2 regions of the Rhizobium sp. N324 genome follow, and region 1 is predicted to be linked to the other one. Evidence: predicted binding sites of a transcription regulator. Region 1 holds the regulator's gene; the other holds the start of a gene.

Region 1 (5,329 bases):
TTTGCGGCAGGAACCATGAGCGTAGTGGTTCTGCTGGAATTGGCGCTTTTCGCTTTACGCAATTTTCCCAATCCGTTTGCTCCGTTTCGCTGGAACCCTCCGAACGTCTCGCTTCTTGCCCATCCCACCTCCCCACCCTCCGTCCTGCTCGGGCTTGACCCGAGCATCCATGCCCAGCACTCTGCGCGGATGGCGGGCTATGTCTACATCATCACCAACCAGAAAAACGGCACGCTCTATATCGGCGTGACATCCGATCTGGAGCGCCGCATCTATGAGCATCGTGAAGGGCTGACACCGGGCTTTGCGTGGAAATACGGATGCACCCGTCTCGTCTGGTACGAGGAGCATTGGGATATCGCCAGTGCGATCCAGCGGGAGAAGTCGTTGAAACGCTGGTACCGGCAATGGAAGGTCGATCTGGTCGAGGCGATGAATCCTGGGTGGGATGATCTGTATCTTACGCTGTGGTGATGCGAAAGCAGTGCTTGCGGCCATGGCGTTGGCGGTAACCACATCGAGCCGAAGTGCTTGTGGCGGTGGGTCCTCGGGTCAAGCCCGAGGACGACGGAGGGTGGGGGAACCTATGCGGCAAGAACCGTAAGCGTAGCGGTTATTGGAATTGCCGCCATTTGTTTCCGCGCTTTCCACGCAAAACCGTTCGCCCATTTTGTTGGAATTGCTCCAGACCTCTCGCTTCTTGCTGCTCGTGCTCCCTCACCCTCCGTCATACTCGGGCTTGACCCACTGCTGTCCGGTTTAACTTGCGGTGATGGGCAGTGATAATTGCCGTGGATCTGCTTTGGTGATTGCCGGCGGTCTTCGCAGGGCGCCGATTGCCCTGCGATGCATGATGTTGAGGCGCACGAGCCTTGAGAATGCGAGCGGCTGAGCGATGTCTTTCTGGGCTGCCTGGGCCATTCGCAGCAGCAGATAGGCAATGAGCGCGACGAAGACCTGGATGCGCACGGCATTTTCCGAGGTTCCGAGAAAATGCCGGATCTTCAGGTTCTGCTTGATCCATTTGAAGAAGAGTTCGATTTGCCAACGCTGCTTGTAAAGGGTGGCGATCTCGGCTGCCGGAGCGTCGAGGTCGTTGGTGATGAGGCGGATGACCTTGCCGGTCCTGATGCGGACGGCGATCTCGCGCACCGGATCCTGAAAGGGGTTCTGCCGGGAACCGGCGAGCCTTTGCGGCAGGAGCCCGATCCTGTCGAAGAGAATGCCCGCAGCTTCATCGGCTGGCTGTTCGGCGATCGTGGCGACGAGGGTATTGCTCTTCAGCCTGGTGACGAAACGGGCGCTCTTTCTATCGATCTCGGCCCACCAGGCAAAATCGTAATAGGCAAGATCGAAGACATAGGTGACGCCCGCAGCAATGTCGATCGCCCTGGCCGGGATGATGTCGTTCGTCCTCTGACCGGTCAGCGTCATGGCGAGCGGCGCGTCGGCGTGCGGATCGTAGCAGACATGCAGTTTGATGGCCCGTTTGCCGCCAACCATGTCGGCCCAGCCGCCATACAGCGAGGAGACCTGGACGCGTGTGGCATCCAATATACGCAGCGTATCGCCGATATGACGGCGTATCTTTCGACTGGCACGGGCAGCCATGACGGAGAACAGATCGGCAAACAAGGCTGCCGGGCGCTTGGCATTGGCATCCGCCAGCGTGGCACGGGCCACACTGCGAGCGCCCAGGTGATAAAGGTTCGCCTCGTGGCTGAGCAAGCCGGCCTCGATCTCGCGCAGGCTGGCAGCGCCCGACAACTGGCCAAAAAGCAGCGCCAGGAACTGCGACTTCGCCGTCAGCCGGCGCACCCGGTGGTCGGCATTATGCTTGTCCACAAGACGATCGAACACCGCCCACGGAATATACTGTTGAAGCTGGTGAAAAACGCTATTCTCGTGCCGCATGACATTGATCTCCAATTCGTGTCCAGAACGCCGCGAAACGTCTGAAAACGAATAGAATCAATGCCATGCAACCTGTCCAGATATTTTAACCGGACAGCAGTGGGCTTGACCCGAGTATCCATGCCGCAAGCGCTGCGCTTGAATTTGTCGACCGCGGTCGCCTTGTCAGTTCAACAGAAACGAAGTGCCCACCCGCATGGGTCCTCGGGTCAAGCCCGAGGACGACGGAGGGTGGGGGAACGTCCGCGGCAGGAACCGCAGCGTGCGGTGATCTATCGGCCGCGTTTTGCGTTACGCGGCTCCCTCGCCCGGACGGCGGCAGGATGGCGGCTCAGGCTTCCATCGAATAGCCGGCGCCGCGGACGGTGCGGATGACGTCTTGCATGTTGGAGAAGTTCAGCGCCTTGCGCAGGCGGCCGACATGGACGTCGACGGTGCGTTCGTCGACATAGATGTCGTGGCCCCAGACGCCGTCGAGGAGCTGCGAGCGGGAGAAGACCCGGCCCGGCGACGACATCAGGAATTCCAACAGGCGGAATTCGGTGGGGCCGAGGCGGACTTCGCGGCTCTTGCGGTGGACGCGGTGGGTTTCGCGGTCGAGCTCGATATCGCCGCATTTCAGCACGGTGGAGAGAACCTCCGGACGGGCGCGGCGCAGCATCGCCTTGACGCGGGCGACGAGCTCGGGGGTCGAGAAGGGCTTGACGACATAATCGTCGGCGCCGGTGGAAAGCCCGCGGACGCGTTCGCTCTCTTCGCCGCGCGCCGTCAGCATGATGATCGGCAGCCGCTCGGTTTCCGGCCGCATGCGCAGGCGCCGGCAAAGCTCGATGCCGGAGACGCCGGGCAGCATCCAGTCGAGGATGAGAAGGTCGGGCGTGCGCTCCTGAAGCCTGATTTCGGCCTCGTCGCCACGAAGGATGGTATCGACCTCGAAGCCCTCAGCTTCGAGATTGTAGCGGAGAAGCACGCTCAGGGCTTCCTCGTCTTCAACAACTGCAACTCTCGGGATCATGCGTGTCGGTCTCCTCGCGCATGATCCTTAAACCGGGGGTGATTTAAGCAATGCATCCTGCGCAAATTCACAAAAAATGGCTGCGACCTCTTTGCGCGCCCCACATGGGCGCGCACGCAATCGTCTGGTTTAGGCGGTTATTCCGTGACCGCGCCGACGGTGTTGGCGCTGTCGTCCTTCGGACGGTCGCCTTCCGGCTGTGCGCCGGTAGCCATGTAATAGATGGTCTCGGCGATGTTGGTGGCGTGGTCGCCGATGCGCTCGATGTTCTTGGCGCAGAAGAGAAGATGCGTGCAGCTGGTGATGTTGCGCGGATCTTCCATCATGTAGGTCAGGAGCTCGCGGAACAGCGAGGTGTACATCGCGTCGATCTCGTTGTCGCGCTCGCGGATCGCACTCGCCTTGTCGGCGGCGCGTGTCGTGTAGACGTCGAGCACTTCCTTGAGCTGGACGAGCGCCAGCTCGGACAGATGCTCGAGGCCGCGGGCCAGCTTGCGGGGAACGCCGGTGCTCTGCACGGCGATGACGCGCTTGGCGGTGTTCTTTCCGAGGTCGCCGACGCGTTCGAGATCGGCGGCGATGCGGATCGAACCCATGATTTCGCGCAGGTCGGCGGCCATCGGCTGGCGGCGGGCGATGGTGACGATCGCCTTGTCGCCGATTTCACGCTCGGCGTGATCGAGGATCACGTCGTCGGAAATGACCTTCTGGGCCAGCGCCGTATCACCGTTGACCAGCGCCCGGACGGATTCGGCGACCATCTGCTCGGCCAGGCCGCCCATTTCGGAAATCCGCCGGGACAGGAACTTCAGATCATCATCATAGGCAGAATAAATATGTGTCGATGCCATGGGGCTTTATCCTCGAATAACGGGAAGGCTTGGTGACGCCAAAATCAGCCGAAGCGGCCCATGATATAGTCCTGGGTGCGCGGATCGTCGGGATTGGTGAACATCTTGTCGGTGTCGTTCTCCTCGACCAGATTGCCGAGGTGGAACATGGCGGTGCGCTGCGAGACGCGCGCGGCCTGCTGCATGGAGTGGGTGACGATGACGATCGTGTAATTTTCGCGCAGTTCGTGGATCAGCTCCTCGACCTTGGCGGTGGCGATCGGGTCGAGCGCCGAGCAGGGCTCGTCCATCAGGATGACTTCGGGGCTGACGGCGACGGCACGGGCAATGCAGAGGCGCTGCTGCTGACCGCCGGAGAGGCCGGTGCCGGATTCATGCACGCGGTCCTTGACCTCGTTCCAGAGGCCGGCGCGCTGCAGGCTGGTCTCGACGATCTGGTCGAGATCGGCCTTCGACTTGGCAAGGCCATGGATGCGCGGGCCGTAGGAGACGTTTTCGTAGATCGTCTTCGGGAACGGGTTCGGCTTCTGGAAGACCATGCCGACGCGGGCGCGCAGTTCGACGACATCGATATCGGGATCATAGATATCGTCGCCGTCCAGCGTGATCTTGCCGGCGACGCGGCAGCCGTCGATCGTGTCGTTCATGCGGTTGAGGCTCCGCAGAAAGGTCGACTTGCCGCAGCCCGACGGGCCGATCAGCGCGGTTACGGTGTTTTCGCGAATGTTCAGGTTCACATCGAAAAGCGCGCGCTTTTCGCCGTAGTAAACCGAGACATCCTGGCCGATCATCTTATACGGGACGTTGCTCATCTTCTGATCCAGCGCCTTTTCAACTGCAGCTTCCGTCAACATGTTCATGATCTTGTAACTCCGTTTACCAGCGGCGCTCGAAGCGACGACGCAAGAGAATGGCGCCCATGTTCATGACGATCAGGAACAGGAGCAGGACGATGATGGCACCCGAAGTACGCTCGACGAAGGCCCGTTCGGCCTCGTTGGCCCACATATAGACCTGCACCGGCAGGGCCGTCGAGGGATCGAGCGGTGTCATCGGCGCGTTGGCGACGAAGGCGACCATGCCGATCAGGAGCAGCGGCGCGGTTTCGCCGAGCGCGTGCGCCAGGCCGATGATCGTGCCGGTGAGGATGCCGGGCATGGCGAGCGGCAGAACATGGTGAAACACCATCTGCATCTTCGACGCGCCGAGGCCGAGGGCTGCGGCGCGGATCGACGGCGGCACGGCGCGCAATGCCGCGCGCGTCGCGATGATGATCGTCGGCAGGGTCATCAGCGTCAGCACCAGGCCGCCGACCAGCGACGCCGAACGCGGCAGGCCGACGAAGTTGATGAAGACGGAAAGGCCGAGCAGACCATAGACGATCGAGGGAACCGCGGCGAGATTGTTGATGTTGACCTCGATCAGATCCGTCAACCGGTTCTTCGGCGCAAACTCCTCGAGATAGATCGAGGCGGCAACGCCGATCGGCAGAGCGAGCACCAGCACGATCAGCATCAGGTAGAGCGAGCCGATGAGGGCGACGCCAAGG
Region 2 (5,329 bases), 340 kb from region 1:
GCATGCCCCTGCGCGCGGCGGTCTTCGCAATGATCGGTGTCGGAGCAGACGAACATGCGCCCGCCCTTGTCGTCGAGAACCACTTCGTCGAGATAGACATCTTCAGCGCCGCAAAGGGCGCAGGGCTTGTCGAAGCGCTGGATGTCGAAGGGATAGTCCTCGAAATCCAGGCTGACGACGTCGGTATAGGGCGGAACCGCATAGATGCGCTTCTCGCGGCCGGCGCCGAAGAGCTGCAGCGCCTCCGACATGTGCATCTTCGGATTGTCGAATTTCGGCGTCGGCGACGGGTCCATCACGTAGCGGCCGTGGACCTTCACCGGATAGGCGTAGGTCCTGGAGATCCGGCCGTTATGGGCGATATCCTCGTAGAGCTTCACATGCATGAGGCCGTATTCCTCGAGCGCATGCATCTTGCGGGTCTCGGTCTCGCGCGGCTCAAGGAAGCGCAGCGGCTCGGGGATCGGCACCTGGTAGACGAGTACCTGACCGGCCTTCAGTTTTTCCTCGGGGATGCGGTGGCGCGTCTGGATGATCGTCGCCTCGCCGGTATGCGTCGTCACCGCGACATTGGCGACCTTCTGGAAGAAAGCGCGGATGGAAACGGCATTGGTCGTGTCGTCGGCGCCCTGGTCGATGACCTTCAGCACGTCGTCGGGCCCGATGATCGAGGCCGTCACCTGCACGCCGCCGGTGCCCCAGCCGTAGGGCATCGGCATTTCGCGCGAGGCGAAAGGCACCTGATAGCCGGGAATGGCGATCGCCTTCAGGATGGCGCGGCGGATCATCCGCTTGGTCTGTTCGTCGAGATAGGCGAAGTTGTAGCTGGCCAGATCGCTCATTCGGCGGCTTCCTTCATGTCTTCGCCGGCGTTGCGGGCGGCTTCGAATTCGCGGCGCATGCGGCGGACGAGATCGAGTTCGGCCTGGAAGTCCACATAATGCGGAAGTTTCAGGTGTTCGACGAAGCCGGTCGCCTGGACATTGTCGGAATGGGAGATGACGAATTCCTCGTCCTGGGCCGGCGCAGTGATATCCTCGCCGAGCTCTTCAGCCCGCAATGCGCGATCGACCAGCGACATCGCCATCGCCTTGCGCTCGCTCTGGCCGAAAACCAGGCCGTAGCCGCGGGTGAATTGCGGCGGCGCCTTGGCCGACCCCTTGAACTGGTTGACCATCTGGCATTCGGTGACCTGGATCGTGCCGAGCGAGACGGCAAAGCCGAGTTCCGGCACGTCGAATTCCACCTCGACCTCGCCGATGCGGATTTCGCCGGTGAAGGGGTGGTTACGGCCGTAGCCGCGCTGGGTGGAATAACCGAGCGCCAGCAGGAATCCTTCGTCGCCGCGGGCGAGCGCCTGCAGGCGCAGATCGCGGGTCATAGGGAATTCCATCGGCTCGCGGGTCAGGTCGCCGATCTGGTGATCTTCGGGCATGTCGCCGTCAGCCTCGATCAGGCCTTCCTCGCCGAGGATCTCGGAGACGCGCATGACGCGGCCGGCCTCGGCGGCGCGCTGGGCGGGCGCCTCGACCGCCTCGTCTGAAAGCAGGGAGGGATCGAGCAGACGGTGCGTATAGTCGAAGGTAGGCCCGAGAAGCTGGCCGCCCGGCAGATCCTTGTAGGTCGCCGAGATGCGTCGTTCGATCGTCATATCAGCCGTGTCGAGCGGCCTGGAATAGCCGAAACGCGGCAGCGTCGTGCGGTAGGCGCGCAGAAGGAAGATCGCCTCGATCATGTCGCCTCGCGACTGGCGCACCGCGAGGGCGGCGAGGGTGCGGTCGAAAAGCGAGGCTTCGGCCATTACCCGGTCGACGGCGAGGGCCAGCTGCGCCACGATCTGGTCGATGCCGATCGCCGGCAGCGAACGGTCGCCGCGGCGGCGGTCGGCCAGCAGGCGGTGGGCATTGGCGATGGCGGCCTCGCCACCTTTGACGGCAACATACATGAGCTCAGATCTCCGTTGCTGTGATCTTGGTGGTGCGCGGCAGGCAGAGAAAACGCCCGCCCGATGTCAGCACGATGTCGATGCCGCGCGGGAAGAGCGCGCGGTTCTCGGTCCAGAGCCGCAGGAAAGTCTCCGGCAGGCCGACAGGCGCAATTTCCGTCACACTCTGAATACCGGGACCCATCAGCGCCAGCCTGCGCCCACCTTCGAGTTCGGAAAGTTCGATCACGAGCGTCGTCGAACGGTCGGGATATTCCTGCGTGCCTGAGGCGAAGAGGCTGAAGGGACAAAGCGCGGTGCCCGCTTCCGTGAAGGCGAAACGCGCCTCGGCCTTCTCCGTGGTCAGCGGCGCGCCGGTGTGGAAACCGAGCCACTCCGGCACGGCCGATTTCGCCAACCCCTGGGAAAGCCAGACCGGCGTGTCGTGGTCGCAAAGTGTAAGAGCGATCGCGCCCGCGGCAACGCCGAGCGGCAGAGGCGGCGCAGCCTCGGGCTGGACGGTCTGGATCGTGCCGGGGCGGGCCATGCCGTCCATCAGCATTTTGAAAACGCTCTGGGCGTGGAAGACCGGGTCGGCAAAACCGCCGGTGAGAGCTTCTGTCTTCAGGCCCATCAGTTGTCTCCCCTGACCATGGTGAAGAAGTCGACGCGGGTCGCCGCCGTCTCCTCCGCCTTGCGGCGTTCGGCAGCGGCGATCCGCTCAGCGATCGGTAAAAGCAGCGCCCGTTCGACGAAATCCTTGGTCGCCTCCTCCTGCCAGAGTGCGTCGAAGATCGCCGCAAGCCGGGCCTTCTCACGGTCGGTGCCGAGCGCCTGGGCATGTCCGACAGAGCCGGAGTCGAGCCGGACCGTGGCCCGGGTCACCGTCACTTCGCCGAGGTTGAAGGGGGCGCCGCCGCCGCCGATGCGGCCGCGCACCATCACCAACCCGGTCTGCGGCCCGCGCACCGGATGCGTTGCGGGCTTTTCCGGCAAGGCATCCCAGACTGCCTGGAGTTCGCTGCGTTCCGCGCGCGCCAGCAGATCGGCGGCGCGTTTGCGCCCGGATGCCGTCTGTGACGCAGCGTCTGTCCTGTCCGCCGATATCATCGCCACTTCCTCTTAAATATCTATTGATATAGACAACCATACAAGCTATACCTACGCTTAAATCGATGTCGTGACAAGCGTGTGACATCGGGCACGGGAATGGGGGCGGAATGGCGGGATTGAAGCAGGTGCAAAGGCAGACCGGCGTGGCGCTCTGGCGCCAGATTGCCGACCGGATTCGTGAGGCGATCGGCAATGGAGCCTATGACGAAACCGGAATGGTGCCGCCGGAAACGGTCCTGGCGCTGCAATTCGGCGTCAACCGGCACACGGTGCGCAGCGCCCTGGCGGCCTTGGCGCAGGAGGGGATCGTCCGCGCGGTACAAGGTCGCGGCACGCTGATCGAGCGCAAGGAGCGGCTGAATTTCCCGATCACCCGGCGCACCCGCTTCACGTCAGGCATCGGCGACCAGGCGCGCGAGATGCGCAGCCTACTGCTCGATGAGGTGCAGGAGGAAGCAGGCGCCGAGGTCGCCCGCTGGCTGGGTCTGAAGCAGGGAGAGCAGGTGATCCGGCTGGAAACATTGCGTCAGGCGGACAAGCGGCCGGTGTCAAAAGCGACGAGCTGGTTTCCCGCCCAGCGCTTCGCCGGGATTGGTGAAGCCTATCGCAAGCACGAGTCGATCACCAAGGCCTTTGCCGATCTTGGCCTGCCGGACTATGTCCGTGCGACGACCGAAGTGACGGCCGCCCATGCGAATACGGCCGATCTGGCCGATCTGGAACTGACGCCCGGCGCGATCCTGCTGATCGCCAAGGCGATGAACACCGATCTTGACGGTGTGCCGGTGCAATATTCGATCAGCCGCTTTGCGGCCGACCGAGTGCAGTTCACGATTGAGAACTGAGGGCAGCCTTCCCTGTCGGAACAGGGAAGGCAAATTGCATTCAATGCGCGCCGGACATGTCGCCGAGGACTTCCTTCGACGCCACGGTCGAATCCGCCTTCAGCGTGTAGACCATCGGAACGCCGGTCGCGAGATTGAGGGCCAGCACGCCTTCCTTGGTCAGCTTGTCGAGCACCATGACCAGCGAGCGCAGCGAATTGCCGTGTGCGGCGACCAGCACTTTCTCGCCCCGAAGCACGCGCGGCAGGATTTCGGTGAGATAATAGGGCCAGACGCGGGCGCCGGTGTCGCGCAGGCTTTCGCCGCCGGGCGGCGGCACGTCGTAGGAACGGCGCCAGATGTGCACCTGTTCCTCACCCCATTTGGCGCGGGCATCGTCCTTGTTGAGGCCGGAGAGGTCGCCGTAATCGCGCTCGTTCAACGCCTGGTCGCGGATCGTCGGGAGATCGGGCTGACCGACCTTGTCGAGGATGAGCTTCAGCGTGTGCTGCGCGCGCACCAGCACCGAGGTATAGGCGACGTCGAATTTGATGCCGTATTCGGCAAGTGCGGCGCCGCCGGCATTGGCTTCCTCGATGCCGAGCGCCGTCAGATCGGGATCCTTCCAGCCGGTGAAGAGATTCTTCAGGTTCCAGTCACTCTGGCCGTGGCGAACGAGGACGAGGGTTCCGCTCATGAATATGCCTCCGATATGTCGTTATTGGGAAGAAAGCCCGAGCACGTCGAGCATGGAATAGAGACCCGGCTTCTTGTCGCGCGCCCAGAGTGCGGCCTTGATGGCGCCGCGCGCAAAGATCGAGCGGTCGGCAGCGCTGTGCGACAGGGTGACGATCTCGCCTTCGCCGGCGAAAAGCACGGAATGCTCGCCGATGACGGAGCCGCCGCGCAGGGTCGCAAAGCCGATCGTTCCGGCTTGCCGGGCGCCCGTATGACCGTCACGTATGCGAACCGATTTGGCGGCGAGATCGATATTGCGCCCCTTGGCCGCGGCCTCGCCGAGCAGAAGGGCGGTGCCGGACGGCGCATCCACCTTATGCTTATGGTGCATTTCCAGGATTTCGATGTCCCAATCAGCAGGCTCGAGCGCCCGGGCGGCCTGCTCGGCGAGCACGCTGAGCAGATTGACGCCGAGGCTCATATTGCCTGACTTGACGATACGGGCATGGCGAGCTGCCGCCTCGATCCTGGCATTGTCGTCGTCCGAGCAGCCGGTGGTGCCGACGACATGGACGATGCGGGCCTGCGCGGCGAGCCCTGAAAATTCCACTGTCGCCGCCGGCGAGGTGAAGTCGAGCACACCCTCGGCGTCGAGGAAGGCCTGGAGCGGATCGTCGCCGATGATCACGCCCGTCGGGCCGAGACCGGCGATCTCGCCGGCATCCTTGCCGATAAAGGGCGAATCGCTGCGTTCGACCGCGGCATGCAGTGTGGCGCCCTCGATCGAATG

The links. The regulator PhoB, encoded in region 1, activates phosphate uptake and scavenging genes when phosphate is short. The targets are predictions, from matches to a motif close to TGTCATNNANCTGTCAT.
Region 2: a site for PhoB is predicted at 3,105-3,121, ahead of phnF (phosphonate metabolism transcriptional regulator PhnF). Genes of this name have one in related genera too.

What each region holds. Positions count from the first base shown of each region.
Region 1 is NZ_CP013630.1:563,183-568,511, reverse strand. Features, by position in the region: gene AMK05_RS02780 (GIY-YIG nuclease family protein) at 190-474, shown strand; gene AMK05_RS02775 (IS4 family transposase) at 760-1,914, opposite strand; gene phoB (phosphate regulon transcriptional regulator PhoB) at 2,246-2,929, opposite strand; gene phoU (phosphate signaling complex protein PhoU) at 3,067-3,780, opposite strand; gene pstB (phosphate ABC transporter ATP-binding protein PstB) at 3,825-4,640, opposite strand; gene pstA (phosphate ABC transporter permease PstA) at 4,657-5,329, opposite strand, start outside.
Region 2 is NZ_CP013630.1:227,186-232,514, forward strand. Features, by position in the region: gene AMK05_RS01040 (alpha-D-ribose 1-methylphosphonate 5-phosphate C-P-lyase PhnJ) at 1-842, opposite strand, end outside; gene AMK05_RS01045 (carbon-phosphorus lyase complex subunit PhnI) at 839-1,945, opposite strand; gene phnH (phosphonate C-P lyase system protein PhnH) at 1,950-2,558, opposite strand; gene phnG (phosphonate C-P lyase system protein PhnG) at 2,558-3,034, opposite strand; gene phnF (phosphonate metabolism transcriptional regulator PhnF) at 3,145-3,882, shown strand; gene AMK05_RS01065 (2,3-bisphosphoglycerate-dependent phosphoglycerate mutase) at 3,923-4,558, opposite strand; gene dapB (4-hydroxy-tetrahydrodipicolinate reductase) at 4,580-5,329, opposite strand, start outside.